DNA from 2 places in the Arthrobacter sp. CJ23 genome. Region 1 is predicted to be linked to the other one. Evidence: predicted binding sites of a transcription regulator. Region 1 holds the regulator's gene; the other holds the start of a gene.
What was found. The regulator LexA, encoded in region 1, represses DNA repair genes until DNA is damaged. The targets are predictions, from matches to a motif close to TCGAACANNTGTTCGA.

Region 1 (14,900 bases):
CGGGCACAGCCGGCGTCCTCGAGGCGGGCGAGCACCTCCCAGAGGTCGCCGCCTTCCTTGGTCCAGCCGCGGCCGGCCAGGGTGGTGCCGCGGACGTCGAGCCCGACGGCGATCTTGTCACCGAAGCGGTCGATGGCGCGGCGGGTCCACTCCGGATTTTCCAGGGCCGCGGTGCCGAGGTTCACCCGCGCGACGCCCAGGTCCAGGGCGCGTTCGAGCGATTCGTCGTCGCGCAGGCCGCCGGAGAGTTCCACCTTGACGCTGAGCTGGGACACCACCTCGCTGATGAGGTCCGCGTTGTTGCCGCGGCCGAAGGCGGCGTCGAGGTCCACCATGTGCACCCATTCGGCGCCGGCGTTCTGCCAGTTCAGGGCTGCTTCGAGCGGCGTGCCGTAGCTGGTCTCGCTGCCGGCCTCGCCTTGAAGGAGGCGGACGGCCTGGCCGTCCACGATGTCGACGGCGGGCAGGAGTTCCAGGATGGACGTTTCGGAGGTGGTCATGAGGGTCCCTGAGGTAGTTGGGGACGCGGGGCTCAGTTGCCCGGCAGCGTCAGGAGGTAGGCGGCCAGCAGGGACATGCCTGCCAGCACATAGAACGAGATGGAGACCCAGCGGGGCTTCTTCTGCTGATGGAAGGAGATTCCCCCGCCCACCAGCAGGCCGGCGAGTCCCATGAGGACCACGGACCACATCTAGGCGGCGTCCGTTCCGCTGGTTCCGGCCTGGGCTGTTCCTGCCTGGGCTTTTCCGGTCTGGGCGGCGGCAGGTTTGCGGAGCCCGTCCACCCAGTTGCGCAGGAGGCGGGCACCGGCGTCGCCGGACTTTTCGGGGTGGAACTGCGTGGCGCAGAGCGGGCCGTTTTCGACAGCCGCGATGAACGGGGCACCGTGATCGGACCAGGTCACCAGCGGCGGGGCCATGCGCGGCTGCACCACGTCGAAGTTCCATTCCTGCACGCCGTAGGAGTGCACGAAGTAGAAGCGTTCCTGCTCGACGCCGGCGAACAGCTTGGAGCCTTCCGGCACCTGGACGGTGTTCCAGCCCATGTGCGGAACCACCTTGGCGGGCAGGAGCTCCACCTTGCCGGGCCATTCGCCCATGCCCTCGGCCTCGGTGCCGTGTTCGACGCCGCCTTCGAAGAGGACCTGCAGTCCCACGCAGATGCCCAGCACGGGACGTCCACCGGCAACGCGGCGGCCGATCATGCGGATGGCGTCAACGGCCTTGAGTTCCTTCATGACGGTTTCGAAGGCCCCCACGCCGGGGACCAGCAGGCCGTCGGCATTGAGCACGTCCTCGGGCTTGGCACTGAGGATGACCTCGGCGCCGGCCCGTTCCAGCGCACGCACGGCCGAACGGACGTTGCCGGAACCGTAGTCGAGCACCGTGACCGTGGGCTTGCCCTCGGCGGACACGGGCTTGGCGGTAGCGATGGCGTCGGTGACAGCGCCGTCCTTCAGGATCTGGGCGCTCACAGGGCACCCTTGGTGGACGGGATGCCCTCGACGCGCGGGTCCGGTTCCACTGCCGCGCGCAGGGCACGGGCGAAGGCCTTGAACTGTGCTTCGACGATGTGGTGCGGATCCCGGCCGGCGAGGACGTTCATGTGCAGGCAGATGCCGGCGTGCAGGGTGATGGCTTCGAAGACGTGACGGGTCAGGGAGCCCGTGAAATGGCCGCCGATCAGGTGGTATTCCTGGCCTGCGGGCTCGCCGCCGTGCACCAGGTAGGGACGCCCGGAGACGTCGACGACGGCGTGGGCCAGTGCCTCGTCCAGCGGAACGGTGGCCTCGCCGAAGCGGCGGATGCCGGCCTTGTTCCCCAGAGCCGTGCGCAGTACCTCGCCGAAGGTGATTGCCACGTCTTCCACAGTGTGGTGGGCATCGATGTGGGTGTCGCCCGTCGCTTTGACGGTCATGTCGATGAGGGAATGCTTGCACAGCGCCGTCAGCATGTGGTCGTAGAACGGGACCGTGGTGCTGATGTCCGAGACGCCCGTGCCGTCGAGGTTGATTTCAACCAGGACGGAGGATTCACTCGTGGCACGCTCCATGCGTGCGGTGCGGGCGGCGGACGGCATGGCGCCGGATTCGCTCATTGATATGTCCTTATGTACGAAGGATTGGCTGGGTCTAGCTACCAGTTTAGGCGGGCAAGGGCGTCTGGCCGCCCAGAAGGGATTGCAGCGCCTTGAGGAAGGCTGTGGTTTCCGTCTCAGTACCGGCGGTGACCCTCAGGTGTCCGGGGATTCCAACGTCGCGGATCAGGACGCCGGCGTCGAGCAGGCCCTGCCAGACGGCGTGCGGGTTCTCGAGGCCGCCGAAGAAGACGTAGTTCGAGTCGGAGGCGGCGGGCTTGAGGCCCAGGCGGCGCAGTTCGCTGACAATGCGGTCGCGCTGGACCTTGATGTCCTCGACGTCGGCCATGAGTGCCTCGCGGTGCCGGAGGGCGGCGAGTGCCGTGGCCTGGGTGACGGCCGAGAGGTGGTAGGGCAGGCGGACCAGCCGGATGGCGTCAGTGACCTCCGGGGCCGCGGCCATGTAGCCCAGCCGCGCCCCCGCCAGCGCGAAGGCCTTGCTCATGGTGCGCGAGACGATGAGCCGCTCACGGCCCGGCAGCAGGGTGAGTGCGCTGGGCGTGTTGTCGTGCGCGAACTCGTGGTAGGCCTCATCGACGATCACGATCGCCTGGCTGGCCTCACCGGCTTCGTAGACGGCCTCGACGACGTCCAGGCCCAGCCCCGTTCCCGTGGGGTTGTTCGGCGAACAGAGGAAGACGATGTTCGCACCGGATTCGCCGACCTGCGCGGCGGCGGAAGCAGCGTCCAGGCCGTAGCCCTCCGCACGGACGCCCCGGACATATTCGGTGTCGGTGCCGCTGGCCAGCAGCGGGTACATGGAGTACGTGGGAGGGAAGCCGAGGGCTTTGCGGCCCGGGCCGCCGAAAGCCTGGAGGATCTGCTGGAGGACCTCATTGGAGCCGTTGGCAGCCCAGATGTTGTCCGCGGACAGGCCATGGCCGAGGTATTCGGCGAGTGCTTCACGGAGCTCGGTGAACTCGCGGTCCGGGTAGCGGTTCAGCCCGGTGGCGGCCGCCGCGACGGCCTCGGTGATGGCGGCCTGCACATCCGCCGGCACGCCATGGGTATTCTCGTTGACGTTGAGCAGGATGGGGACGTCAAGCTGCGGTGCGCCATAGGGGCTCAGTCCACGCAGGTTGGTCCGGAGGGGAAGTCGGTCAAGTCGCTCAAGCTGGTCACTCACCATGACAGTTTAAGGTGCAAGGACGCCCGCCCCGTAACTGTGACGGGCCGCGACCATGGCCAGCCCGGCCTAGTTTGCGGGAACGAACAGGGATTGCCCTGGCACGATCTTGCCGCCGCGGAGGTTGTTCAGCTGGATGATTTCGGCAATGACGTCGCGGGGGTCGCGCTCCGGCGCAGCCGCACCGGCAATCCCCCACAGGGACTGTCCCGGCTGGACCGTGACCGTGACCGCTACGGGCGGGTGCAGCTCGGACGCGGCATCGGAGGCCTTGGCCGGGGAATTGAAGAATCCGGCCAGGCTGAGCAGCACAGCCACGAGCAGGAACATGGGGAAGCCGAAGAACACGATGCGGCCGCGGCGGGTGAGCCGAAGCCGGCCCGGTGCCGGCGTGTAGTGGGAACCGTGGAGCGTGGTGTTTGCAGACATGAGCTGAGCCCTCCTGAGCGATCGCCTCCGCCCCGTGAATCCCGGTGGGCGGCTGCCGTTTTCTGTGTCCGTTGGCCCCTTCGCGGCCCGGTGTTCGAACGAATCATTCGAACACCGGACCCGGATCGAAGCCTTAATAGAACACATATTCGAACCTTGCTACGACATTTTTAGCACTTATCAACGAACGGTGTCGAGACTCGCTAGAACAAATGTTTGATAAACGCCCGCGCCTGCCCTACGTTTGAGTGAAGAAACAGGCACTGTTTCAGTGGATCAGCAGGGTCTGACATTCAGACCGAACAGTCCCGGAAACCGCGGAACATCGCGGCCGGGCGGAACGGAAGGGCGTTGGCGAACATGGCAGCGAAAGCCACGGACGGCAGGGCAAGCCTGCGTAGCCAGCAGCCGCAGAAGAGCCCCAAGAGCCTGACCGTCCGGCAGAAGAAAATCCTGGAAACCATCCAGCGTTCGGTCAATGACAACGGCTACCCGCCGTCCATGCGAGAAATCGGCGACACCGTGGGGCTCGCCAGCCTGTCCAGCGTCACCCACCAGCTGTCGCAGCTGGAGAAGCTCGGCTATCTCCGGCGGGACCCCAAGCGCCCCCGGGCCATGGAAGTCCTCATGCCGCTGACCCTTGATGGCGGCGCGAAAATCCCGGGCGTCGAAACCCCGGCGAAGCTCCGCAGCACGGCCGGCCTGGCCGTCACGGAACTGGCCAGCGCCAGCGACATGGCCATGGTGCCCCTCGTAGGACGCATTGCCGCCGGCGGTCCCATCCTGGCCGACCAGACTGTTGAAGACGTCCTTTCGCTCCCGCGCCAGCTGGTGGGCCACGGCGAGCTCTTCATGTTGAAGGTGGCCGGTGATTCCATGATCGATGCCGCCATCTGCGACGGCGACTGGGTAGTGGTCCGGCGCCAGAATGATGCCATCAACGGGGACATCGTCGCGGCCCTGCTGGATGACGAAGCCACGGTGAAGACGTTCCGCCAGCGTGACGGCCACACCTGGCTGCTGCCGCAGAACACGCAGTACGAGCCGATCCTGGGCGACCAAGCAACCATCATGGGCAAGGTCGTGTCCGTGCTGCGCTCCCTCTAGGCCGCCGCGCCGGGGGTACACGGTCGCAACCGGCCTTCCGCCTGCGGTCCATGCCGGGCCGAAGGCCGTTGCCCCACGGCAGGAGGCTGTGGCAGCCTCGAAGTGATCCCGTCGCCGGGCCGGCGGCGGGCGCAGCGAAGGAGCACGGCATGGGACTCATCCATATAGACCTGTTCACCACGCTCGACGGCGTGGCGCAGGCCCCTGGCGGGCCGGGGGAGGACCCTGCCGACGGCTTCGAGTTTGGCGGCTGGCAGGCACCCCTCATCGACGAGATCGTCGGAGCGCAGATCGATTCCGGGATGGAAGGGATGGACGCGCTGCTGCTGGGGCGCCGGACCTACGACATTTTCGCCTCATATTGGCCGCATGCGAACGGGGACATAGCGCGGCTGTTCAACCGCCTCCCGAAATACGTTGCCTCGCGCCAGACGCCGGCCCTCGGCTGGGCCGGCTCCACACTGCTCGGTCCCGATGTTGCCGCCGCAGTGCGCGAGCTGCGCGAACGGCACGCGAGCATCCACGTCATCGGCAGTCTCGACTTCGTGCAGACCCTGTTTGCCGAGCGGATCTTCGACCGGCTCACGCTCTGGGTGTATCCGATCCTCCTCGGCAATGGAAAGAAGGTCTTTGCCGGCGGGGTGGTTCCGACGAACCTCAGACTCATCGAGCCGGTGGTCGCCTCACCGATGGGGGCGGTGATGCAGCGCTACGCGCTCGTCGATGGCACGCCTGCCGTCGGCGACATGTCGGCCGTCGACCAGGAGGGCTAGACGATATGTGTGAGGGGGCTGCGGCCCGGGGTGGGTTCTGGTCCTTCTGATCGTCCATTGTCGCCGGGACGGCTCCGGACCGCGGGCTGTGGGGTGTGCCCGGGTCCCGGGGCCGCGCTGTCCGGGGCCTGGTCCCCGGCGTGAATGGCCTTTATCGGAAGGACCGGGAAACTGGTGGGCTGGAACCTTCTCTTCAAGTTCCCGTGGGTTGTCCCCAGACTTAATCCGTTGGGGCAGAGCCACATTTGAAGGTTGGAGGTTCCAGCTATGTTCGAGCGTACTCACGTGGGCCTGGATGTCCACGCCCTGTCGGTTGTTGCCTGCGCGATCGACGGGCAGACCGGTGAGGTTCTCCGGGCCCGGCTGACCCCGGACCATGGGGAGATCCTGGCCTGGGTCCAGGGGCTGCCTGGCCCGTCCCGGGTCGTTTACGAAGCCGGCCCGACCGGTTTCGTCCTGGCCCGGGTGTTGCGGGCGGCCGGTGTTGATTGTGTGGTCGCGGCCCAGTCCAAGCTCCAACGCCCGCCCGGGGACCGGGTAAAAACGGACCGCAACGATGCCCTGCATCTGGCCCGGCTCTTGAAGCTGGACCAGATCACCGAGGTCACCGTCCCGGGCCCCGGGCAGGAAGCGGCCAGGGACCTGGTCCGGGCCCGGGAAGATACCCGCGGGGACCTGATGCGGGCCCGGCACCGGGTCTCGAAACTGCTGCTGCGCCAGGGCATCCACTACAGCGGCGGGGACACCTGGACCCAGACCCACATGGGCTGGCTCTACCGGCAACGCTTCGACTCCGCGCCCCTGCAGCTGGCCTACGATCTTGCCCTTGAGGCTGTCACGCAGGCTCTGGCCCGGCGGGACCGCCTGGATGCGGCCATCACGAAAATCGCCTATGACAGCGAATACACCCCGGTGGTGCGGGCGCTGGAATGCCTGCGCGGGGTCTCGACGCTGACCGCGTTCGGCCTGGCCGTCGAGATCGGGGACTGGAACCGGTTCACCGGATCCACGATCGGCGCCTACCTGGGCCTGGTGCCGTCGGAGAACTCCTCCGGCCAGCGCCGCGCCCAGGGCGGCATCACCAAGACCGGCAACACCCACGCCCGCCGGCTGCTCATCGAGGCCGCCTGGCACCATCGCCGGCCCTACACCCACCCCTCAACGCTTATGCGTTCGCGGTGGGAAGCCGCCACCCCCGCGGCACGGGCCCGCGGGCAGGCCGGCAACCGGCGCCTCCATGAGCGCTGGCTCGTCTACCTCGAACACCGGAAACGGCCCGTGGTCGCGAACGTCGCGATCGCCCGGGAACTGGCCGGCTGGTGCTGGTCTCTGGCCAGCGAAGCTCAAACCGCCGCCACACAGCAGCGGCCCTGAAAACCCCCGGGGCCTCTGCGTCGGTGTCTCGCAGCGCGTGGAGTGAACTCGCGTCACTCCTATGGGCAGCCCCCAACGGGGCCACGCCCGACCCTAGAGAAGCGATACCCTCCAGCCGAACACCTTCGCCCTGCGGTAACCAACCCGCGCATATTAGTCTGACCACGCCGTCGCCAACGACACGCTGAACACCAAACAGACGCCCCGGCCCACCATCAAAGAAGCGGCCCCAGCTCCACACTGAACTGGTCCCCGAATGTTGGACTGGCTAAATGGGATTCTAGGCTGCAAGGGTCTGGGCACGGTATTGCACCGGGCTCAGGCCCTTGAGCTTTGTGGAGATCCGTTCGGTGTTGTACCAGCGGATGTACTCGTGCAAAGCCGTTGCCAGTGCTTCGGTGTTGAGGAACCGGACGTAGTGGAAGAGTTCTTCCTTGAGGTGTCCGAAGTAGTTCTCCATGACGGCGTTGTCGTAGCAGTTGCCCTTGCGGGACATCGATTGGGCCGCGCCGGCACCTTGCAGGAGGTTCCGCCAGGAGGCGTGCTGGTACTGGAAGCCCTGGTCCGAATGCACGAGCGGCTGCTGGCCGGACTCGAGCGTCGCCAGGGCCTCGCGCAGTGAGGTGTTGGTCAGCTCCAGGTTCGGGGACGAACCGATGGTGTAGGAGATGATCTGCCGGTCGAAGAGGTCCATGACCGGTGAGAGATAGAGCTTCCGGTCCCCGACGCGGAACTCCGTCACGTCGGTAACCCACTTCTGGTTCGGGGCATCAGCGTCGAACTCCCGGTTCAGCAGGTTCGGGGCAATGGCGCCCTGTTCGCCTCGGTAGGAGTTGTAGCGCTTCTTCCGCCGGACCTTGCAGAGCAGTTGCAGTAAGCGCATCAGCTTCAGCACGGTCTTCTTCGCGACCGTCCAGCCTTGCTTGACCAGCTCGGTGTGGATGCGGCGGTGCCCGTACCGGCCGTGGTTCTTCTCGAAGATCTCCGTGACTGCAGCCTTGAGTGCTTCCTTCGGATCGGGTGCCTGGAGACGGGCCTGGTGATAGAAGAACGTCGACCGGGCAAGCCCTGAGACATCCAGCAGAACGGGCAGGGGGAAGTCAGCCTTGAGGGCGATGAGGGCCTGGACCTTCACCGTTGTTTTTGCGCCCTCAAGGCCCGCAATTTTCCCAGGTACGCCACCTCGGAGCGCAACCGCTCGTTCTCCCGCCGCAACCTCTCCAACTCGGGCAGCTCCGCAGGCGGCGGGGAATCTGGCTTCCGGGGCCTGCCTTTGGGCTTGGGCCGCAACCCGTCCTCGCCCTCCAGCCGATACGCCCTGATCCAGGCTTCCAGTAGGCGAGGCGAGGACAAACCGGCCTCCACCGCCAGATCCGGGGCAGTCTCGCCAGCGATGAACCGTTCGACCAACGCGAGCTTAGATTCGAAAGAGTACTTCTGCTTCGTCGGCTTGGTCACCAGCGCTCCTCGACCATGGATCCTCCACCGCCGATAGAGACGCTTGACCGGCGCCCGAGACACAGCCAGCGCCCTGGCCGTCGCCTTATCCGCGATGCCCTTCTCAAACCACGCTACCGCGGCCTCGCGCTGATCCTCTGATAACGAACTGCTCGCATACATAAAACTGCTCCCCGGGAGTCGGAACTGAATTTCTCAGTCCAACTTCCGGGGAGCAGTTCACACACCCGGGACCGCTTCGTCCTGCCTCTTGACAGAAACGACTACATATTAGGAGTCTGCTGCGTGCAGCCGTTCCAGCACGCCCCGCACCACTGTCCGGTCCGTGGTGGCCCAGAACGGCGGCAGGGCGGCGCGCAGGAACCCGCCGTAGCGCTCTGTGGAGAGCCGGGAATCCAACACGGCCACCACGCCCTTGTCGCCGGTGGAACGGATCAGGCGCCCGGCCCCCTGGGCCAGGCGGATGGCCGCATGCGTTGCCGAGACGGCCATGAAGCCGTTGCCGCCGGACTGTGCCACGGCCCGTGAGCGGGCCGTCATCAGCGGATCGTCGGGGCGCGGGAACGGAATGCGGTCGATGACCACCAGCCGGCAGGAGCCGCCCGGCACGTCCACGCCCTGCCACAGGGACATCGTGCCGAACAGGCAGGTATCCGGTTCCTCAGCGAATTGGCGCACCAGCGCCGCCATGGTCGATTCACCCTGGCAGAGAATGTCGACGTCGAGCCTGGCCCGCATGGCCTCGGCAGCTTCCTCAGCCGCCCTCCGTGAGGAGAAGAGGCACAGGGCGCCGCCGCCGGAAGCCCGGATGAGGTCCTCGAGCTCGTCCAGCGCCTCGGGGGACGTGCCGCGGCCCGGTTTGGGCAGGTGCCTGGCCACATAGAGCACGCCCTGCCTGGGATAGTCGAACGGGGAACCGACGTCGATCCCGGTCCAACCGGGGGCGCCGTCGCCAATCAGGCCCAGCCCGGCGGCAGCCGGTTCGAATGCGGAACCGATCGCCAAGGTGGCCGAGGTCAGCACCACCGTGTGCCCGGCGAAAAGGCCTTCCCGCAGGCGGCCGGCCACGCTCAGCGGGGCAACGTTGATCAGCACGGGCGAGGTCTCGTCGGGCTGCGCGTAGCCCTGCTGGGGGTCGAAGGTGCTGTTGCGCGAGAACCAGACCACCTCGCGGTTTTCGTTGGCTGCCAGCAGTCGCTCGCACAACTCGAGGATGAGCATGAGCCGCGAGCGGGCCAGCTGCCGGCCGCCGTCAACGGCGTTGGCCGAGTCCGACTTCGAGTCGGACAGGGCGGCGCGCGAGGCGTCACGCAGCTGGTCGACGCAATCGAGCTGCTCACTGTTCAGCCCATTGGGCAGCAGGCCGCTCGGCGCGCCCGCCACCGCATGCTCCAGGCGTTCCGCGGCCGCGTACAGTGCGTCCACGGTGATGGCGGTGTGCTTGCGCGCGCTGGACGCGGCGGCGTGGACCATGGCCACGGACAGCTGCCCGGACACAGCGCCGGTGACCCGGTCCTGCAGTTCGTGGGCCTCGTCCACCACCACCACGTCGTACTCGGGCAGCACGGCCAGGCCCTCGAAGGCACTGACGGCGAGCATCGCATGGTTGGTCACCACGACGTCGGCCTCGGCGGCCCGGGCCCGGGCCAGCTCGCTGAAGCAGTCCTCGGCCATGGGGCACTTCTGCGCGCCGAGGCATTCCATGGACGTCACGGAGACCTGCCGCCAGGCACGGTCGGTGACGCCGGGCATGAGCTCGTCGCGGTCACCGGTGGCTGTCTTTTCGGCCCACTCGCGCAGCCGGACCACTTCCTTGCCCAGTTGCGATGACGGGCCGCCCACTGCGGCGGCAAAGTGCGGCACGCTGGTGTCCTCGCCGAGCGAGAACAGCTGGCCCTCGGCCGGCTCCTCGCTGGGGAAGCCGCCCTCAAGCTTCTGCAGGCACACGTAGTTGGCCCGCCCCTTCACGAGCGCCACGTTGACGGGGCGTTCCAGGACGGAATCGATCGTCTTGAGCAGCCGCGGCAGGTCGCGGCCCACAATCTGGGTCTGCAGTGCGAGGGTGGCGGTGGACACGAGGGTCGGCTTGTTGCTGTCCATGGCGTGGGCGATCAGGGGAATCAGGTACGCCAAGGACTTTCCCGTGCCTGTCCCGGCCTGGACCAGCAGATGTTCCCCGGTATCGATGGCCCGGGCGACGTGCCGGGCCATCTCGTGCTGGCCCTCACGGCTCTGGCCGCCCATTCCGTCCACGGCCTTGTCCAGGAGATCAAGCGTGAACTGCTCCCCCGGCGATGCCTTTGCGTCCGCCGCCACCTTCTCAACCATTGGTGACGAACGACTCCAGTTCGGCGGCCAGGCCCTCGCGGACCATGACCACCACGCGCGTGCCGTCCTCCTCATGTTCGAGGCTCAGGATCTCGACGTCGGAGGTATGCAGCTTGTTGATCATTTCCCCGCGGTTGTAGGGAATGAGCACTTCCAGGCGAACGCCGGGGCGCGGAATGGCCTCGCTGATCATCTGCAGGAGTTCGCGGATGCCCTGGCCGGTGCGGGTGGACACCACCGCGTGCCGCGGTTCCTTCTGCTTCAGGCGCTCGACGACGAAAGGATCCGCCACGTCCACCTTGTTGAGCACGATGATCTCCTGGACCTTGCGGGCGTCCACCTCGGTGAACACGGCCCGCACGGCGGCAATCTGGCCCTCGGGGTCCGGGTGGGAGGCGTCCACGACGTGCAGGATGAGATCGGCGTCGGCCACTTCCTCCAAGGTGGAGCGGAAGGCTTCCACAAGCTGGGTGGGCAGCGAACGCACGAAGCCGACCGTGTCCGCCAGGGTGTACCCGATGCCATCCGGGGTCTGTGCCTTGCGGACTGTGGGGTCAAGTGTGGCGAACAGGGCGTTCTCGACCAGGACACCCGCGTCCGTGAGCCTGTTGAGCAGGGAGGACTTCCCGGCGTTGGTGTAGCCGGCGATCGCCACAGAGGGCACGGCATTGCGACGGCGGTTGGCCCGTTTGGTCTCGCGTGCCGGCTTCATGGCGGCGATCTCGCGCCGCAGCTTGGCCATCCGGGTGCGGATGCGGCGGCGGTCCAGTTCGATCTTCGTCTCACCAGGGCCACGCGAGCCCATGCCGGCGCCGGCACCGCCCACCTGGCCACCGGCCTGGCGTGACATCGAGTCACCCCAGCCGCGCAGGCGCGGCAGCAGGTATTCGAGCTGGGCCAGTTCAACCTGGGCCTTGCCTTCGCGGCTCTTGGCATGCTGCGCGAAGATGTCCAGGATCAAGGTGGTCCGGTCGACCACCTTGACCTTGACGATGTCTTCCAGTCCGCGCCGCTGCGACGGGGCCAATTCAGTGTCCACCACCACGGTGTCGGCGCCGGTGGCGGACACGATGTCCTTCAGTTCCTGCGCCTTGCCGGAGCCAAGGAAAGTGCCCGGGTCCGGCTTGGTGCGGCGCTGGACGATGCCGTCCAGCACCTCCGAGCCCGCGGTTTCGGCCAGTGCGGCCAGTTCACGCAGGGAATTCTCGGCGTCCGCCAGGGTGCCTTCGGTCCAGAGCCCGGCCAGCACCACGCGCTCTAGGCGCAGCTGCCGGTATTCGACCTCGGTGACGTCCTCGAGTTCGGTGGACAGCCCGGCCGTGCGGCGCAGTGCGCGGCGCTCGGCAAGATCTTCCTGGTCGCCGTCATAGATGCTGTGCTCTTGGTCCAGGCTGGAGATCGCCTGGGCCTTGCCGAACACTCCCCTGGCCTCCTGGTCCTCCGGAGCCGCGGAAGGGGCTTCCTTGGACAAAATCCGGTCGATGACAGCCTGGATCTCTTCAGGCCCCATGTTCTGGGCGTCGGATTCGGATCCGGAGTGCTGCTGGGTGGTCATGGTCTCCTTATGGTGTTCGGCATATCCAGAATAGTGCTCTTTGGCGTCCAGCGGTGCGGTATTCGCGCTGGGCTGACGGTCTCGGGTCATCCGGGCCTCCAGGGTGTGCTTCGTGGCAGCTGCGGCGTCTGGGCCGCGGACGGTGCTGCAGGGAAAGCCGCCGGTCCGAGGCTGCGGCCTGGTGGCGGGAGGATTGATCTTCTGAGTGCCCGGTCAACTGCAGGCGCCAACGTGAGGATGGCGGACAGTCTGTACCGGTGGGACCTGCCGTGCGGAATGGCGCAGCGCTGGTGCGCTGGCGTGCGTCGCGGGCGGTGCCGGCTACTCGAAGATCAAGAACATGTCTTCAACCCTAGCAGCGCGTGTCAACCGCCTGCCGGAGGCGGGCAGTTTCCCAAGCCGCCCGCAGGCAACTAATCTGGCAAATTATGGAGTCTGCACACTATTTCAGCGCCCAGCCGGCCGGACCGTTCACCCGCAAGCCCCTCACGGTGGAACTCGCCGGCGCCCAGCGCCGGCTGCAGACCTCCTCCGGCATCTTCAGCCCGGACGGCGTGGACAAGGGCACCACGGTGCTCCTGGCCGAGGTTCCGGCGCCCTCGCCGCAAGGAAATCTGCTGGACATCGGCTGCGGCTGGGGACCGATCGCGCTGACCATGGGCCTTATGGCCCCGCACGCGAGCGTCTACGCCGTCGACGTCAACGAGCGCTGCATCACGCTGACGAACGAGAACGCTGCCGCGCTGAAGCTGGGGAATGTCACCGCGAGCCTGCCCGACGACGTCGACCCTGCCCTGATGTTCGACACCATCTGGTCCAACCCGCCCATCCGTATCGGCAAGGACGAACTGCACTCGCTGCTGTTGAAGTGGCTTCCGCGCCTGGCACCGGGCGGCAACGCCTGGCTCGTGGTCCAGAAGAACCTCGGCTCGGACTCGCTGCAACGCTGGCTTGGCGAGCAGCTGGACAGCACCTTCACGGTGTCCCGTGAAAGCACCTCCAAGTCCTTCAGGATTCTGCGGGTCAGGAAAGCGTCCCACTAGCGACGATGACGGCGGGACCGCTGAGCTCCACATGCTCGCGGCCGCTGTCGCCCGGGAAGAACTTCACATCGACGACGCCGCCCGGAACGTTTACGTGCCAAGCGTCCGGAGCGCCGTCCCCGGCCCAGTGCCGGATCGCGACGGCCGCGGCGCAGGCACCGGTGCCGCAGGACTGGGTCTCGCCCACACCGCGTTCATGGACGCGCATGGTGATGGTGCCGACGCCGTCGTGGACCAGGGGTTCGGCCGGAACGACGAATTCGACGTTGGTGCCGTTCACGGGCTTCGGGTCCACCACGGGGGCCTTGAAAAGCTGGGTTGCGGCGAGTTCCCCAAGTTCGGCGAGGGCCACCACGGTGTGCGGGTTGCCCATGCTGACAGAGAGCCCGGGACGGGCGACTTCGAGGCCTTCGGCGCTGACGAGCGCGTCCATGGCCTTGCTGGTGGCCTCCTCCGGGAAGATGAATTCCCAAGGGCCCATGTCCACGGCGTAGCCGCTGTCCGTGCGGACGATCTTCTTGAGGCCGCCGCGTGTGCCGATGGTGAGGCTATCGCCTGCGCCGAGCTGGACGAGTCCCTGGGCGATCAGGAAGTGGACGAAGACGCGCACGCCGTTGCCGCACATTTCCGAGAGTGAGCCGTCGCCGTTGCGGTAGTCCATGAACCATTCGGCGGCGGGGTCAGTGGCGAGGAGCTCCCGGCCCTCAGGCAGGAAACGGGAGGGTACGGCACGGATGAGGCCGTCGCCGCCAATGCCCAGGTGCCGGTCGCACAGCTGCGCCACCTGCGCCGGGGAGATCACGTGGGAGTCCTCGGAATCGGCGATCAGGACGAAATCATTGCCCGTTCCATGGCCCTTGGAGAACGCCAGCCCGCTGAGCGTCGAGGCGGGCGTGGCGGAACCGTCAGCCGGGGGCTGCGGGGCGGGAACTGCAAGCGTTTCATCCATGGTTCTAGGCTACCCGCCGTGCGGGATCCGCCCGAAATTGCCGACGGCCCCTGCGGATGGTTCGGTCAACTGACTAACGTCAGACGAGAGCCGTCGCTTTGGCGAGCAGTCCGGGGTCCCGCCAGTCGAGCCAGTGGATGCGCGGATCCGCCCGGAACCAGGTCAGTTGCCGCCGGGCGAATTGCCGGGTGGCCACGATGGTTTCCTCGGCGGCCGCCGCGGCATCCAAGCCGCCGTCGAGCACGCGCAGGAACTGCGAGTAGCCCAGGGCCCGCGAGGCCGTCTTGCCCTGGCGCAGGCCCGCGGCGTCGAGCCGTTCGACCTCGGCGAGGAGCCCGGCGTCGACCATCCGGTGGACACGTGTGGCGAGCCGTTCGCGCAGGAGCTCCCGGTCCACCTCAAGGCCGATCTGCACGGCGGGCTGGAAGTATTCGCGGCTTGGCATGTAGGAGCTGAACGGACGCCCGGTGATTTCGAAGACCTCCAGGGCCCTGATGATGCGGCGGGCGTCATTGACGCGTCCTGCCGAGACGGGGTCAACGTCCTGGAGGCGCCGCTGCAGCACGGCCAGGCCGGCCGCTTCGCATTCGTCCTCGAGGCGTTTCCGGACGGCGGCGTCTGT
Region 2 (14,900 bases), 970 kb from region 1:
CCGGGCTCCGGGAGGACCTGGAGAAGGCCGAAAAAGCCGGCGACCAGCGCCGCATCAAGGCAGCCCGCGAAGCTCTCGAAGCCCGCGAGTCCTGGCTCGACCAGATCCAGCGTTCGGCCAGCGACCTCGCCTAGGCCGGAGCACCCGCCGCCGAAGGCATTCTTCTGAGGCGTTGCTCTTCACATACAGGCTCCGTCCCGGTTATCCACATAACCGGGACGGAGCCTGTACTCGTTGGGGAGGGCAGGAAAAGATGGCTGAATGGTCAACGAGTCCGCGTCTCCGCATCAGCAGGAAGCCCAGTGCCTGGAGCTCTACGCTCCGAGCCCGCTGTTCAGCTGGGCTGAGCTGCAGTCGATGGCCGCCGACGGCGTGCTGCAGCCCCTGTACGGCCGCAGTTTCACGGCCCCGGGTGTCAGCGTGACGCCGCGGCTGCGTGCCCGCGCAGCGGCCCTGACGGTGCCGGAGAAGATCCGGACCAAGGTGGTGGCCGGCCGCATGACGGCGGCATGGATCTACGGCTGCGGCGAGCCGCCGGAGCGGCTGTCCCTGCTGGTGGACGCCGGGCACCGGATCTCCAGCCTGCGCTCCACGCGCGGCTGTATGCTCCATGAGGTCAAGCTCGGCAAGTTCGACGTCGTGAGCATGGGCGGGATGCTCGTCACCAGCCCGCTGCGCACGGCCGTGGACGTGGCCCTGCACGTGGAGGCCGAACGCGCCCTGCCCGTGCTGAGGCTGCTGCTGGCGCACGAAGACCTGGGCGTGCGGCTGCGCCTGGTGATGCTGGCCGTTGAGGCCTCCCCCAGGGTGCCGCACAAGAAGGCGGCCCTGGCCAAGCTGGAAGTCCTCGCCTGATATGCGTGCCGCCGCGTGCCTAGCCGCGCCGGCGGTTCCCCGTGGTGCGGTAGACGTCGAACACGCCGTCGATCCTGCGGACCGCGCTGAGCACGTGGTGCAGGTACTTGGGGTCTCCCATTTCAAACGCAAACTTGGAGATCGCCACGCGGTCGCTGGAGGTGTGCACCGAGGCGGCCAGGATGTTGACGTGGTTTTCGGACAGCACGCGGGTGACGTCCGAAAGCAGCGACTTCCGGTCCAGGGCTTCCACCTGGATCTCCACCAGGAAGACACTGGACTGCGTGGGCGCCCATTCGACTTCCACGATCCTGTCCGGCTGGTCGCGCAGTTCGGAAACGTTGGTGCAGTCCGTACGGTGCACCGACACCCCGGAGCCACGCGTCACGAAGCCCAGGATCGGGTCCGGCGGTACGGGCGTGCAACAGCGGGCCAGCTTCACCCACACGTCGTCCACGCCGCGGACCACCACGCCGGAATCGGCGAACTTGGACTTCGCCACCTGGGTGGGGATGCTGACCTCGTCCAGGTCCTCGTCCGGCGTCTCATTGCCGCCGAGATGCTCAACGAGCTTCTCCATGACGGACTGCACGGAGGTGTGGTTGTCTCCCACGCCGGCGTAGAGCCCGGAAATGTCGACGTAGTGGAAATCCTCCGCCACCTTGGACAGGGCGTCATGGGTCATGAGCTTCTGCAAGGGGAGGTTGTGCTTGCGCATCCCGCGCGTGAGCATTTCCTTGCCGCGGTCGATGGCTTCCTCGCGGCGTTCCTTGCTGAACCACTGCCGGATCTTGTTGCGCGCACGCGCGGACTTGACGAAGTGCTGCCAGTCCTGGCTGGGACCGGCACCTTCGGCCTTGGACGTGAAGATCTCCACCCAGTCGCCGTGGTTGAGTTCGCTGTTGAGCGGGACCAGCTTGCCGTTGACCCGGGCACCGATGGTCCGGTGGCCCACTTCGGTGTGGACGGCGTAGGCGAAGTCCACGGGGGTCGATCCCGCGGGCAGGGCCATGACCTCGCCCTTGGGGGTGAACACGAACACCTCGCGGGCGTTGATCTCGTAGCGGAGCGAATCCAGGAACTCCCCCGGATCGGAGGTTTCCTGCTGCCAGTCCACCAAGGAACGCAGCCAGCCCATGTCGCCGTCGCGCGGGCTGCCGGGGCCCACCGCGGTGCGGTTCGGCTGGTCCTTGTACTTCCAGTGCGCCGCCACACCGTATTCGGCACGGCGGTGCATCTCGTGGGTGCGGATCTGGATCTCCACGGGCTTGCCGCCCGGGCCGATGACCGTGGTGTGCAGGGACTGGTACATGTTGAACTTCGGCATGGCGATGTAGTCCTTGAACCGCCCGGGCAGGGGGTTCCACCGCGAATGCAGGGTGCCGAGAGCCGCGTAGCAGTCGCGGACCGAATCCACCAGGACACGGACGCCCATGAGGTCGTTGATGTCGTCGAAGTCCTTGTCCCGGACGATCATCTTCTGGTAGATCGAGTAGTAGTGCTTGGGACGGCCCGTGATGGTGGCCTTGATGCGGGAGGTGCGCAGGTCGTCGGCGATTTGGTTGCGGATGACGCTGAGGCTCTTTTCGCGCTCCGGCGTCCGGTCCCCCACCATGCGGACGATTTCCTCGTACACCTTGGGGTACAGGGCCGCGAAGGAGAGGTCCTCGAGCTCCCACTTGACGGTGTTCATGCCGAGGCGGTGGGCCAGCGGCGCGAAGATCTCCAGGGTTTCGCGGGCCTTGCGGGACGAGGACTCGGCCGAAACGAAGCGCCAGGTGCGCGCGTTGTGGAGACGGTCCGCGAGCTTGATCATCAGCACACGGATGTCCTTGGCCATGGCCACGACCATCTTGCGCACGGTCTCGGACTGCGCTGCCTCGCCGAAGCTGACCTTGTCCAGTTTGGTGACGCCGTCCACCAGCATGGCCACTTCCGGGCCGAAGTCCGCCGTCAGGTCGGCCAGGGTGTACGGCGTGTCCTCGACGGTGTCGTGCAACAGCGCCGCGGCCAGGGTGGTGCCCGTCATGCCCAGTTCCGCCAGAATGGTGGCGACGGCGACGGGGTGCGTGATGTAGGGATCGCCGCTCTTGCGCTTCTGCCCCTGGTGGCTGCGTTCGGCAACGGTGAATGCCCGCTGGATCAGGTCCAGGTCTTCCCGGGGGTTGTTGGCGCGCACCGTGCGCAGCAGCGGCTCCAGGATCGGTGAGTAGGGTGCCACGCCGCGGCCGGTGAGCCTGGCAAGCCGCGAACGCGTGCGCTCGCGGCGTCCGGGGAAGGTGGGACGCACGCCGGGAGTATCCAGGGGCACCGCGCCGGAAGCGCGGCCCATCTCAGCAGATCCCGGACCGGGTACACCGCTGTAACTGTCGTCCCCGCCCGCCGGCGGCGCCGACGTCGTACGTTCTTCCACAGAAGCACCCCTCACGACTGATTTAATTCTTCCAGTCTATTCCCGCAGGTTAACACTCCAACAACCGGACAGCACCATGACGAACTCGCCAATAGCAAGGGCCGGCCCCGCCGTTGTGGCGGGACCGGCCCTTGCGTTGTGGTGTCAGCTAGACGGTGGCTGCCTCGGAGGCAGCATCCGCACGGCGCTGGGCCACCTTTTTGGCCTGCTTGACCAGCTCCGGCTCGCCCTGGCGGAGCCAGGCATAGAGCGGGGCCGCGATGAAGATCGTGGCGGCGGTGCCGATCAGGATGCCGACAAACAGGGCCAGCGAGAGGTCGCGCAGGGTTCCGGCGCCCAGGAGTCCGGCACCGATGAAGAGGATTGCGGCAACCGGCAGGACGGCAACCATCATGGTGTTGATGGACCGGACCAGGGTCTGGTTGACGGCGAGGTTGACCTCTTCGGCGAACGTGCGCCGGCTGGAGGTGGTGATGTCCGCGGTGTTCTCGCGGATCTTGTCGAAGACCACCACCGTGTCGTACAGCGAGTAGCTGAGCACGGTCAGGAAGCCGATGATCGCAGACGGCGTCACTTCGAAATCGCTGAGGGCGTAGACGCCCGCCGTGGTGAACATCGTGACGAGCATGCCCGCGAGGGCTGACAGCGACATCTTCCAGGTCCGGAAGTAGAGCGCCATGAGCACGGCGGCAAGGCCCACGAAGACCACCAGGCCGATCAGTGCCTGCTTGGTCACGTCCTGTCCCCAGGTGGGGCCGACGAATGTGGAGGTGACCTCGTTCTCAGTGACGCCGTAGGCGCTGGTGAGGCCTTCCTTGACCCGGATGGTCTCGTCCTCGCTCAGCTTGTCCGTCTGGATGCGCATGGTGGTGCCGGCCACGTTGGCAACGCGCGGTACAGCCCCGGCAACCACGTCGTGGACCGCCTTTTCACCGAGGGCAGCGGAGGTGGTCTTCACGTTGGAGACCGTGAATTCCGAGCCGCCGCGGAACTCGATTCCCAGGTTGAAGCCGCCCTTGGCGGCCGGAATCAGGATGGACAGGGCCACGGCCACGGCCGCGATGATGAACCAGATCTTCTTGGCGGCAACAAAGTTGTACGAGCGCTTGCCCGTGTAGAGCTCATTGCCGAAGGTTGCGAAGCTCGATGTCATTACTTCTCCTCCTTGGTGCCGTTGGAAGAGCCAGTCAGCTGGCCCTGCTTTTCGGCAAGGCGCCGTTCGGCAATGGTCATGCGGCGTTCTGCCTCGGCCACGGCGCCGGTGTTGCGGGCGCGGACCACGGCGGGCTTCTCCGTAGGCGTGCGGAGCCGGCCGGCGCCGCGGTACAGGGGCACGGCGCCCAGGCGGTCCGGCGAAAGGCCGGAGAACCGGTGGCCCTCGCCGAAGAACTTGGTACGGGCAAGCAGCTGCAGAACCGGGTGGGTGAAGATGAACACGACCAGAAGGTCGGCCACGGCCGTCAGGCCCAGCGTAAACGCGAAGCCTCGAACGTTGCCCACGGCCACGAAGTACAGCACCAGGGCCGCCAGCAGGTTGACGGCCTTGGAGGCAAGAACAGTGCGCTTGGCGCGCTTCCAGCCGTTCTCGACGGCGGACACCAGGCCACGGCCCTCACGCAGTTCGTCGCGGATGCGTTCGAAGTAGACGATGAAGGAGTCGGCAGTCTGGCCGATGGCCACGATCAGGCCGGCGACACCGGCCAGGGAGAGGCGGTAGTTCTCTGTCCAGCCAAGGATGGCGATGGCCAGGTAGGTCAGGGCACCTGCCACCACCAGGGAGGCAATGGTGACGAAGCCCAGGGCCCGGTACTGGAACAGCGAGTAGACAACCACCAGCAGGAGGCCGATCAGGCCGGCCAGCAGGCCGAGGCGGAGCTGTTCGCCACCGAGTGTGGCCGAAATCTGCTGCTCGGACTGGATTTCAAAGCTGATGGGCAGCGCACCATAGCGGAGCTGGTCGGAGAGCGCCTTGGCCGATGCCTGCGTGAAGTTGCCCGTGATCTGCGGACGGCCGTCGGTGATGACAGCAAGGGAACGCGGCGCCGAAATGACCTTGTCGTCCAGGACGATGGCGAACTGCGACTTGGGGTCATTGCCGCTCTCGCCGCCGGCGGCGATGTAGAACTGGTTCAGGCGCTCGGTGACAGCTTTGAACTTGGCAGCGGCATCGCCGTTGAACACGATGTTGACGCCCCAGGAGTTGGTGACCGAGCCCTGGGCTCCCTGGACCTGGCTGAAGGAAGAGTCAGTGATGTCCTGGCCCTTGACCTCAACGGGACCCAGGATGTATTTCAGGCCGGTGGAGGGCTCGCAGGTCACCAGTGGCTTGGCCGGGTCGGAGCGTTGCTGCTTGTCCGTTGCAGGGTTCACGCAGTCCAAGGCTTCGAAGGTCTTCACGACGTCGGCGGTGACCCAGTTGGAGTCGCTCGCGTTGGCGGGCGCTGCGGCGGGCTTGGGCAGCTGGTCCTCCGGAGTGCGGGACTCAACGGGAACGGGATTGCCGTCACCGACGGCAATGACCGGACGGAAGTTCATGTCCGCCGAGGCCTGGATCAGCGCGCGGGTTTCCTTGGAAGGGGTTCCCGGGAGGCTGACCACCACGTTGCGGCCGGACTGGGTGCTGATTTCGGCTTCGGCAACACCGGAACCGTCCACGCGCTGGCGGATGATGGCGACAGCCTGGTTGAGCTGCTCCTCATTGATGTCCCCCGAGCCCTCAACCTTGGGCGCCAGGATCATCTGGGTGCCGCCTTCAAGGTCCAGGGCCAGCTTGGGCGCCCAGCTCGCGTGACCCGAGATGACGCCGCCGCCGAGGACTGCTGTCAATACAACGAAAATTGCTCCAAGCCAAGTCAGCACCCTGCGGGCTGAGTTTTTGGGGCCGGTCCGTGCCATTATCGATCTTCCTGTTGATGCCGGAACAGCCGCCGGCGGGCGCTGGTAAGCGCCTGCCGGCGGCGGTCCGCTGCCGGAGAGGTTGTCCGCGCGGTGTTCCCGCGGCTTACGGTCTAGCTGTCCTTCTTGTCCTCGCCGTTGAGGCGCGCAATGGTCTCGTCCGGGGTCTCGGAGGAGGCAGGCGTTTCAGTGCCGGCCGGAGCCTCGGCCTCGGCAGCCGTGAGGGAGGACGCGTCGTCCGGAACCACCGGGGCGGCCTCGGTGGGCTCGATGATCTTGGTCACGGCCTGGCGGTGCACGGTGGCCTCGGTGCCGGGAGACAGCTCGAGAACGACCTTATTCTCGGCCTCGTCCATCGAGACGATACGTCCGAACAGCCCGAAGCTGGTCATGACGTCCACTCCGGGGGCAAACTTGGACTGCAGCGTTGCCTGCTGCTGCTGGGTCTTCTTGTTGCGGCGGAACATCATGAAGACAAAAAGTCCAAGCATGACGAACAGCAGTATGGTCATTGGATCCACAGGGAAGTTCCGTTCTGTACTTACGTTTCTGGTCCACGGCATCGTCCCGGCGGACCCTGCGGCTGTGAGGCGTTGCCCGCCGGCCGCGTGCTGCTCCGCGGTGGCGGCGCACAGATCCAAGGACTCGGACGTGCCGAGCGTCATACCAGTCTAGAGGGAAAAGCTGAACGCAAGGTGTTATCGGCCGGTGTCGGCTGTTTCGGCGTCCGTTTCTTCTTCCCCGAAGAGAGCCAGCGCCTCCTGGCCGAAAACGCCGGCCGGCACGGCATAGCCGAGGTGCGTCCAAGCCGGGGCCATGGCAATCCGCCCCCGCGGGGTCCGGCCAAGGAGCCCTTCCCGGACAAGGTAGGGCTCGGCGACGGTTTCCACCGTTTCGGGCTCCTCGCCGACGGCGATCGCCAGGGTGGACAGGCCCACGGGCCCACCGTTGAACTTGGTGATCAGTGCTTCCAGGACGGAGCGGTCCAGTCGGTCAAGTCCCCGTTTGTCGACCTCGTACATGTCCAGCGCTGCGGACGCCGAATGGGCGTCGATCTGCTCTATGCCATGCACCAGCGCCCAGTCCCGGACGCGCCGCAGCAGGCGGTTCGCGATGCGGGGCGTCCCCCTGGAGCGGCCCGCAATTTCGCTGAACCCCGCAGAGTTGACCTTCAGGTCCAGCAGGCCTGCCGATCGACGGAGCACCAGCTCCAGTTCCGCGACGGAATAGAACTCGAGGTGGCCGGTGAACCCGAAGCGGTCGCGCAGCGGACCGGGAAGGAGCCCCGCCCGGGTGGTGGCCCCAACCAGGGTAAACGGGGGAAGTTCCAGCGGGATGGCGGTGGCGCCGGCGCCCTTGCCCACCACGATGTCCACACGGAAGTCTTCCATGGCCATGTAGAGCATTTCCTCGGCGGGCCGGGACATCCGGTGGATCTCGTCCAGGAAGAGCACCTCCCCCTCCGAAAGCGAGGACAGGATGGCGGCCAGGTCACCGGCATGCTGGATGGCCGGGCCGCTGCTGATGCGCAGCGGCGCATTCATTTCGGAGGCAACGATCATGGCGAGCGTGGTCTTGCCCAGGCCCGGAGGCCCGGAAAACAGCACGTGGTCCGCGCTGCGCCCGCGCATGCGTGATGCCTCGAGAACCAGGGAGAGCTGCTTGCGGACGCGGTGCTGGCCCACGAAGTCGTGCAGGTTCTTGGGCCGCAGGGCCGCCTCGATGGCGCGCTCCTCCGGCTCTTCTCCCCCGGCGACAAGGGACGGCTCAGCCACGGCTGCCTACCCGGTTCCCTGCGCGGGCACCGTCCTGGCCCAGCCAGCGGAGGGTGGCACGCAGGATCTGGGCAACATTGCCCTCCTCGGCCAGCCCGGGGGAATCCGTCAGCGCCTTGTCGATGCTGCCGGTGGCATCCTTCTCGGACCAGCCCAGGCTGGTCATTGCGGCGACCACCTGCGGTTTCCAGACCGTCTCGGCAGAGGGCGCCGGAGTAGAGGAGGTGACGGTTCCCGTGCCGTGCGGCACGAGCTTGCCGGCGAGTTCGAGCACGATGCGGCCCGCCACCTTGGGGCCGATGCCCGGAACCTTGGTGAAGGTCTTGCTGTCACCGGTGTGGGCGGCCACACGGATGGCTTCGGGTTCGTGGACGGCCAGCACGGCAAGTGCCAGGCGCGGCCCCACCCCGCTCACACTGAGCAGGACATCGAAAACTTCACGTTCGTCGTCGTCGGCAAAGCCGAAAAGGGTCAGCGAGTCTTCCCGGACGATCAGGGAGGTGAAGAGCTTCGCCTCCTCGCCAAGTTTCAGGTGGCCCAGGGTCTGCGGCGTCGCGAAGACGCTCATTCCGGCGCCGTTGAGGTCGATGACAGCCGTTGAAAGACCGACGTGCGCCACGGTTCCGCGGAGAAAACTGATCAAGACCCGGCTCCTGAAGTACCGTCCGTCCCCCGGCAAACAGGAAGCAGCAGGGGCGGACTATCCGAACATATCTACGAACAGAGTAGCAAGAGCGCGGAAGCTTCAGCGTCCACGGCGCGCCTTCGCCTCTGCTTCGGCCCAGGCCCGTTGCGCCGGGGTCAGGGAGTCCTTGCCGTTGCCGGTTGCGGACGCGGCGGCACCGCTGCCGGCACGCCAGGCATGGGTCAAGGCCAGGGCGAGGGCGTCTGCGGCGTCGGCGGGCTTGGGTGGGGCATCGAGGCGCAGGATCTTGGTGACCAGTTTGGTCACGGCATCCTTGTTGGCCGATCCGCTGCCGGTCACGGCCGCCTTGACTTCCGACGGCGTGTGCAGCGCCACCGGGATGCCGCGGCGCGCTGCCGCCGCGATGACCACGCCGGAGGCCTGGGCCACGCCCATGACGGTGCTGACGTTCATCTGCGAGAAGACGCGTTCGACGGCGACGACGTCCGGTTTGTGGCGCTCCAGCCATTCATCGATGGTCTCGGCAATGACCAGAAGACGCTTGTCCAGGGTCTGCTCGGGCGAGGTGCCCACCACGCCCACGGCAACCATGGTGGCGCGGCGGTTCCGCTCAACGTCCACCACACCGATGCCGCAACGGGTGAGGCCCGGATCGACTCCCAATACGCGAAGAGTCAAGTCCGGGCCTCCCTGTAAGTTGCCAAAATGAGCGTGCTACTCGGCTTCGAGCGCAGCCTGGACTTCCTCGCTCATGTCCGCGTTGGTGTACACGTTCTGGACGTCGTCGAGGTCTTCGAGGGCGTCCACGAGCTTCATGAACTTCTTGGCGCCCTCAAGGTCAAGCGGCACCTGCATCGAGGGCACGAATTCGGCTTCGTCGGACTCGTAGTCGATGCCGGCTTCCTTGAGCGCGTCGCGGATCGCCTGCAGGTCCTGGGGCTCCGAGTGGATTTCCCAGTTCTCGCCGCTGTCCTTGACTTCCTCCGCGCCTGCGTCCAGCACGGCCATCAGGACGTCGTCCTCGCTCAGGCCGTTCTTGGGCAGGTTCACGACGCCCTTGCGGGCGAACAGGTAGCTGACGGAACCCGGGTCGGCGATGGTGCCGCCGTTGCGGGAGATGGCGAGCCGCACTTCCGAGGCCGCACGGTTCTTGTTGTCCGTGAGGCACTCGATCAGCAGCGCGGAACCCTGGGGTCCGCGGGCTTCGTACATGATCTCGGTGTAGTCCACCACTTCGCCGGTGAGGCCGGCGCCGCGCTTGATGGCGCGGTCGATGTTGTCGGCGGGCACCGAGGTCTTCTTGGCCTTGGTGACGGCCAGTTCGAGGCTCGGGTTACCGGCGAGGTCCGGCCCGCCCATGCGTGCCGCGACTTCGATGTTCTTGATCAGCTTGGCGAACGACTTGGCCCGTCGACTGTCGAGGATGGCCTTCTTGTGTTTGGTCGTCGCCCATTTGGAGTGGCCTGACATGCTTTACGCTTCTCCTCTGATCATTCGAATAAAGAGTTCATGCACGCGCTTCTCGCCCGTCACTTCCGGGTGGAAGGAGGTGGCCAGCAGCTGGCCTGAACGCACTGCAACAATTCTAGCCAACCCGTGCAACGTGGCCGTATGGCTGGCGTGGTCCGGGTCCACCTGGGCCAGGATTTCCACGCCGGGGCCAACGCGCTCAACCCAGGGGCCGCGGATGAACACGGCGTGAACAGGGTCCACACCGTTCTCGCCCGCGCTGAAGTCAAGGCCCTTGAAGTCCAGGTCCGTTTCGAAGGACTCGCGCTGGCGGCCGAAGGCATTGCGGCGGACGGTGATGTCCAGGCCGCCGAAGGTCTGCTGGGGGTTGCCGGCCAGGTCCTTGGCCGGGTCCGCGATATCGTCGGCCAGCAGGATCATGCCAGCGCAGGAGCCGTACACGGGCAGGCCGTCGGCGATGCGCTTGCGGATCGGGTCGGCGAGTTCAAAGATGCGGGACAGCTTGTCGATCGTGGTGGATTCGCCACCGGGAATAATGAGGCCGTCGACGTCGTCGAGCTCGGCCGGGCGGCGGATGCCCACACCGGTGGCGCCCGCGTCCTCCACGGCGTGAAGGTGCTCGCGGAAGTCGCCTTGCAGCGCCAGGACGCCGATCCGCAGGCCTGCACCCACGCGCGAAGACGCGTTGGAAAGGGGGTTGGTCATTCGACCATCATAATGCGCCCGCCGCTGCCGGCGTGCGCACGCGGGCCCGGGAGCAGCCTCCGGGCCAGGTTCCATGCCTCAACTGGGATATATTACAGAACATGTTTTCCTTCAGCGTTCCGCTCGGCAAGCTGGTCCGTGCACTGTCCAGGCTCCGCGGTGGAGGCTCGGCGTTGCCCGGCCTGGTGGTCGAAAAAATCGATCCCCGTTTCATGCAGCGCACGCTTGCCACGCTCCCGCACGGCGTAGCCGTGGTCAGCGGCACCAACGGCAAGACGACCACCACCAAGATGGTAGTGGAGCTGCTCGAGAGCCAGGGGCTGAAGGTCTTCACCAACCGCACCGGCAGCAACTTCACCCGCGGTGTTGCCGCCTCCCTGCTGGGCGAGGTGGACTGGCGCGGCCAGCTGGATGCCGACGTCGCCGTGCTGGAACTGGACGAGGCGCACGCGGTGCACTTCGTCAACCAGGTGCCTCCGCGCTTCAGCCTGCTGCTCAACGTCCTGCGCGACCAGCTGGACCGCTTCGGCGAGATCGACAAGACCGCCCAGCTCCTGCAGCACATCGCCGCCAAGACCACCGGCACCGTTGTCCTTAACCGCGAGGACCCCCGGGTGGCCCGGATTGCGGCCACCGTAAGCGGAACCGAAGTCCTCTACTTCGGCCTGGACGAGTCGCTCCGGAGCACCTTCCCCAACGACGACGACATGCGTGCCGCGCCGCACGCCGCCACGGCCCACGGGGCCGCTACAGCTCACGGAAGCGCCACCGCCGCTGCCGTTCCCGCCGCCCCGGAGGCCGACGTCGTGCTCCGCCGGGTGGGTGCCGAAGACGCCGATTTCGAGTTCGACGGTGCAACCATCACCACGCACATGAAGCTGCGCGGCGTGTACAACATCTTCAACGCGGCCGCCGCGCTGGCCCTCGCACGAGCCATCGCCGGCAGCACGGATGCCACCACGCTGGTCAAGGCGCTTTCCGAGGTGGCCCCGGCGTTCGGCCGCGGCGAGAGCCTGACCGTGGACGGCCTGCCACTCGAGCTGGTGCTGGTCAAGAACCCGAGCGGCTTCCGCCTGGGCCTGAAATCCTTCCCGGCCAAGGGCTACGCCTCCATGATCGCCATCAACGACAACTACGCCGACGGCCGGGACATGTCCTGGCTGTGGGACGTGGAGTTCGACTCCCTGCAGGAAGAAGGCGTGGAGGTCCTCACCGGGGTGCGCGCCTACGACATGGCACTGCGCCTGCAGTACGACGATGTGCGGATCGGCGCCGTGGACACCGACATTCCGGCGGCACTGGCAGCGTTCATCCAGGGCTCGCAGGGCAAACCCAAGCGCATTTTCTGCACCTACACGTCCATGCTGGCCATCCGCCGCGAACTCGCCAAAATCACCACAGTGGAGGTGGTCTCATGACCACGGCAGACGACACCACAGCACAGCCCGGCAGCCCTGCACAGCCAGGCAAGGGCACCATCCGCGTGCTGCAGCTGTACCCGCGTGAAATGAACATCTACGGCGACTGGGGCAACGCCCTGGTCCTGCAGCAGCGGCTCCGCTGGCACGGCTACACCCCGGAGCTGTCCGAATACAACGTGGGCGACGAGTTCCCGGAGGACGTGGACATCATCGTGGGCGGCGGCGGCCAGGACAGCGGACAGCTGCTGATCCAGGACGATCTGCAGTCCCGCGGCGAAACCCTGCAGCAGCTGGCATCCGACGGCACGCCCATGCTGGTCATCTGCGGCCTCTACCAGCTGTTCGGCAAGTTTTTCAAGACCAGCGCCGGTCCGGTCATCCCGGGCATCGGCATCCTGGATGTCGAAACCAACGGCACGGACGAGCGCCTGATCGGGAACGTCACGCTCAACTCCCCCGAGTTCGGCGAAGTTCTGGGGTACGAAAACCACAGCGGACAGACCACCCTGGGCCCCGGCGTCGAACCTTTGGGCACGGTGTCCAAGGGTGCCGGAAACAACAGCAAGGACGGGCACGAGGGCGCCCGCTACCGCAACGTCGTGGCCAGCTACCTGCACGGCTCGCTCCTGCCGAAGAACCCTGCGATTGCCGACTTTCTGATCCGGACCGCCGTCGAACGCAAGTACGGAACCTTCGTTCCCGGAACGCCCGACGACGGCTACGCCCGCCTCGCGCGCGAACACGCGGCCCGCCGCCCGCGCTGAGGCTTCGGGCTCACGGCCCTGCTATTTCTCCTTGGTGATGAGGAGTTCGTGGGCTCCGGCCGTGGCCGCCCCCATGGATTCGACCACCGTCTTGGTCCGCAGATGGGTTTCGGCGTCGGCCGCCGGTGTGGCACAGACCCCCTGCGGGGCATCACTGGCCACCGAGCACCAGCGGTAGGGGCCGCGGACGATGACCGACGGCGCCCAGGCCAGGTCCGAGGCCTTCCAGACCCCCGCGGCGTCCTGGCCGAACTGGGCACGTACCAGCAGGCCCTCGTTGTTGACCACGTACCAGGGTGAGAGTTCGGTGACGCCGTTGCCGAGGCCGTACACAATCCAGGTGCCCTTGTAGTTCTCGATGGGCAGCACGGAATGCGTGTGGTGGCCGTAGACCATGGTGAACTGGCCGCTGTCCACGAGTGTGTGGGCCACGTCCTGCTGCTGTGCGTTGGCCTCGCTGGCGTACTCATCGCCGGCATGCATGACGCCCAGCACGATGTCCGCGCCCAGCGCCCGGGCCTGCACGGCCTTGGCGATCATCGCTGCGGGATCCAGTTCATCCACCTGCCAGGGGAATTCCGGGATCTGGCCGTTGTGGCCGTAGGTTCCGGCGATCACGGCAATGGTGGCGGCCTCGGTCTTGAGCAGCAGGACGCCCTTGGACTCGGCCTCCGTGCGGTAGGAGCCCGTGTGCTTGAGCCCGGCGGCATCCAGGGCATCCAGTGTGCGCAGAAGGCCGTCCGTGCCCCGGTCGATGGTGTGGTTGCTCGAGGTGGTGCAGGCCTGGTAGCCGACGTCCTTCGAGGCCGCGATGATCTGTGGCGGCACATTGAACGAGGGGTAGGCGGAGAACGGGCCCTCAGGCCCGGCAACGGGCGTTTCCTGGTGGCAGATGCCGAGGTCGCTGTTGCGGATGTAGCGGCGCTGCCCTTCCAGGAGCGGCACGAAGGTGTAGCCGGGCTGCCCGGCTGCCGCCGCGTCCTCCCGGGCCTGCTGCCACAGCTGCGTGTGCACCAGCATGTCGCCGGTGACGGTAATGGACGTGCAGCGCAGCTCCGGGCACGCCGGACCCTTGCCGGGCGTCGGCGTGGGCGCCGGCGTGGGCGTGGGGGTTTCGGTCACCGGGGTGGCGGCCGGGCTGGAGGACTTGTCGGCACTGGATTCCGCCACCACCCCGCAGGACGCCAAGGACGCCGCCAAGGCCAGGGCGGCCAGTGCCGCCGCGGTGCGTGACGCTGTCGTTCGCCGGTGGAAAGTCAAAGGGGGCCGCATGCCCGCCATCCTACGGCGGCACCCGGACATTTTTTCGCGCGCCACCGTTGAGCGCCGCATTCTTACGTGAAAGAGTCACTTCATGACCAATCCTCTCCTGAGTCCCAGTCCCCTGCCGTTCGGGCTACCCCTCTTCGCCGGAATCGAAGACGCCCACTTCGCCGAGGCGGTGGACGCCGGGCTCGCCGAGCACCTTGCAGAAATCCAGGCCATCACCGAACAGTCCGAAGCCGCCACCTTTGAGAACACCGCCGTGGCCATGGAACGGGCAGGGCGGCTGCTCGAACGCGCGGCGGCCTCGTTCTTCACACTGGTCTCTGCGGACGCCACGGACACCATCAGGGAACTAGAGACCAGGCTCTCGCCGAAGTTCTCGGCGCACCAGGATGCCGTGTACATGAACAGGGCACTGTTCGAGCGTTTCGCAGCGATCGACGTCACGGGGCTGGACAGCGAATCAACGCGCCTGGTAGAGGAGTACCTCAAGGAGTTCCGCCAGTCCGGCATCCAACTGGACGACGCCGGCCAGGAGCGGCTCAAGGGCATCAATGCCGAGCTCTCCCGGCTGGGCACAGAGTTCGGCCAGCGGGTCAAGGAGGCGATGAAGTCCTCGGCCCTCCTGCTGGACGATGCCGCTGATCTGGCCGGGCTGCCCGCCGATGACATCGCCAGTTCCGCTGAGGC

Region 2: the regulator LexA is predicted to act here: its motif matches at 8,643-8,658, upstream of ruvA (Holliday junction branch migration protein RuvA).

The regions. Positions count from the first base shown of each region.
Region 1 covers NZ_CP102950.1:1,621,064-1,635,963, reverse strand. The annotation lists gene priA (bifunctional 1-(5-phosphoribosyl)-5-((5-phosphoribosylamino)methylideneamino)imidazole-4-carboxamide isomerase/phosphoribosylanthranilate isomerase PriA) at 1-500, opposite strand, end outside; gene NVV90_RS07270 (hypothetical protein) at 533-682, opposite strand; gene hisH (imidazole glycerol phosphate synthase subunit HisH) at 692-1,474, opposite strand; gene hisB (imidazoleglycerol-phosphate dehydratase HisB) at 1,471-2,097, opposite strand; gene NVV90_RS07255 (histidinol-phosphate transaminase) at 2,144-3,262, opposite strand; gene NVV90_RS07250 (LysM peptidoglycan-binding domain-containing protein) at 3,332-3,691, opposite strand; gene lexA (transcriptional repressor LexA) at 4,052-4,798, shown strand; gene NVV90_RS07240 (dihydrofolate reductase family protein) at 4,948-5,571, shown strand; gene NVV90_RS07235 (IS110 family transposase) at 5,839-6,945, shown strand; gene NVV90_RS07230 (IS3 family transposase) at 7,226-8,080, opposite strand; gene NVV90_RS07225 (helix-turn-helix domain-containing protein) at 8,077-8,403, opposite strand; gene NVV90_RS07220 (ATP-dependent DNA helicase) at 8,674-10,731, opposite strand; gene hflX (GTPase HflX) at 10,724-12,286, opposite strand; gene NVV90_RS07210 (class I SAM-dependent methyltransferase) at 12,715-13,329, shown strand; gene dapF (diaminopimelate epimerase) at 13,310-14,278, opposite strand; gene miaA (tRNA (adenosine(37)-N6)-dimethylallyltransferase MiaA) at 14,358-14,900, opposite strand, start outside.
Region 2 covers NZ_CP102950.1:2,588,338-2,603,237, forward strand. The annotation lists gene NVV90_RS11420 (DUF349 domain-containing protein) at 1-134, shown strand, start outside; gene NVV90_RS11425 (hypothetical protein) at 262-855, shown strand; gene NVV90_RS11430 (bifunctional (p)ppGpp synthetase/guanosine-3',5'-bis(diphosphate) 3'-pyrophosphohydrolase) at 875-3,268, opposite strand; gene secF (protein translocase subunit SecF) at 3,417-4,421, opposite strand; gene secD (protein translocase subunit SecD) at 4,421-6,163, opposite strand; gene yajC (preprotein translocase subunit YajC) at 6,277-6,675, opposite strand; gene ruvB (Holliday junction branch migration DNA helicase RuvB) at 6,862-7,938, opposite strand; gene ruvA (Holliday junction branch migration protein RuvA) at 7,931-8,581, opposite strand; gene ruvC (crossover junction endodeoxyribonuclease RuvC) at 8,684-9,262, opposite strand; gene NVV90_RS11465 (YebC/PmpR family DNA-binding transcriptional regulator) at 9,299-10,054, opposite strand; gene pdxT (pyridoxal 5'-phosphate synthase glutaminase subunit PdxT) at 10,058-10,759, opposite strand; gene NVV90_RS11475 (Mur ligase family protein) at 10,861-12,177, shown strand; gene NVV90_RS11480 (type 1 glutamine amidotransferase) at 12,174-12,944, shown strand; gene NVV90_RS11485 (CapA family protein) at 12,966-14,216, opposite strand; gene NVV90_RS11490 (M3 family metallopeptidase) at 14,299-14,900, shown strand, end outside.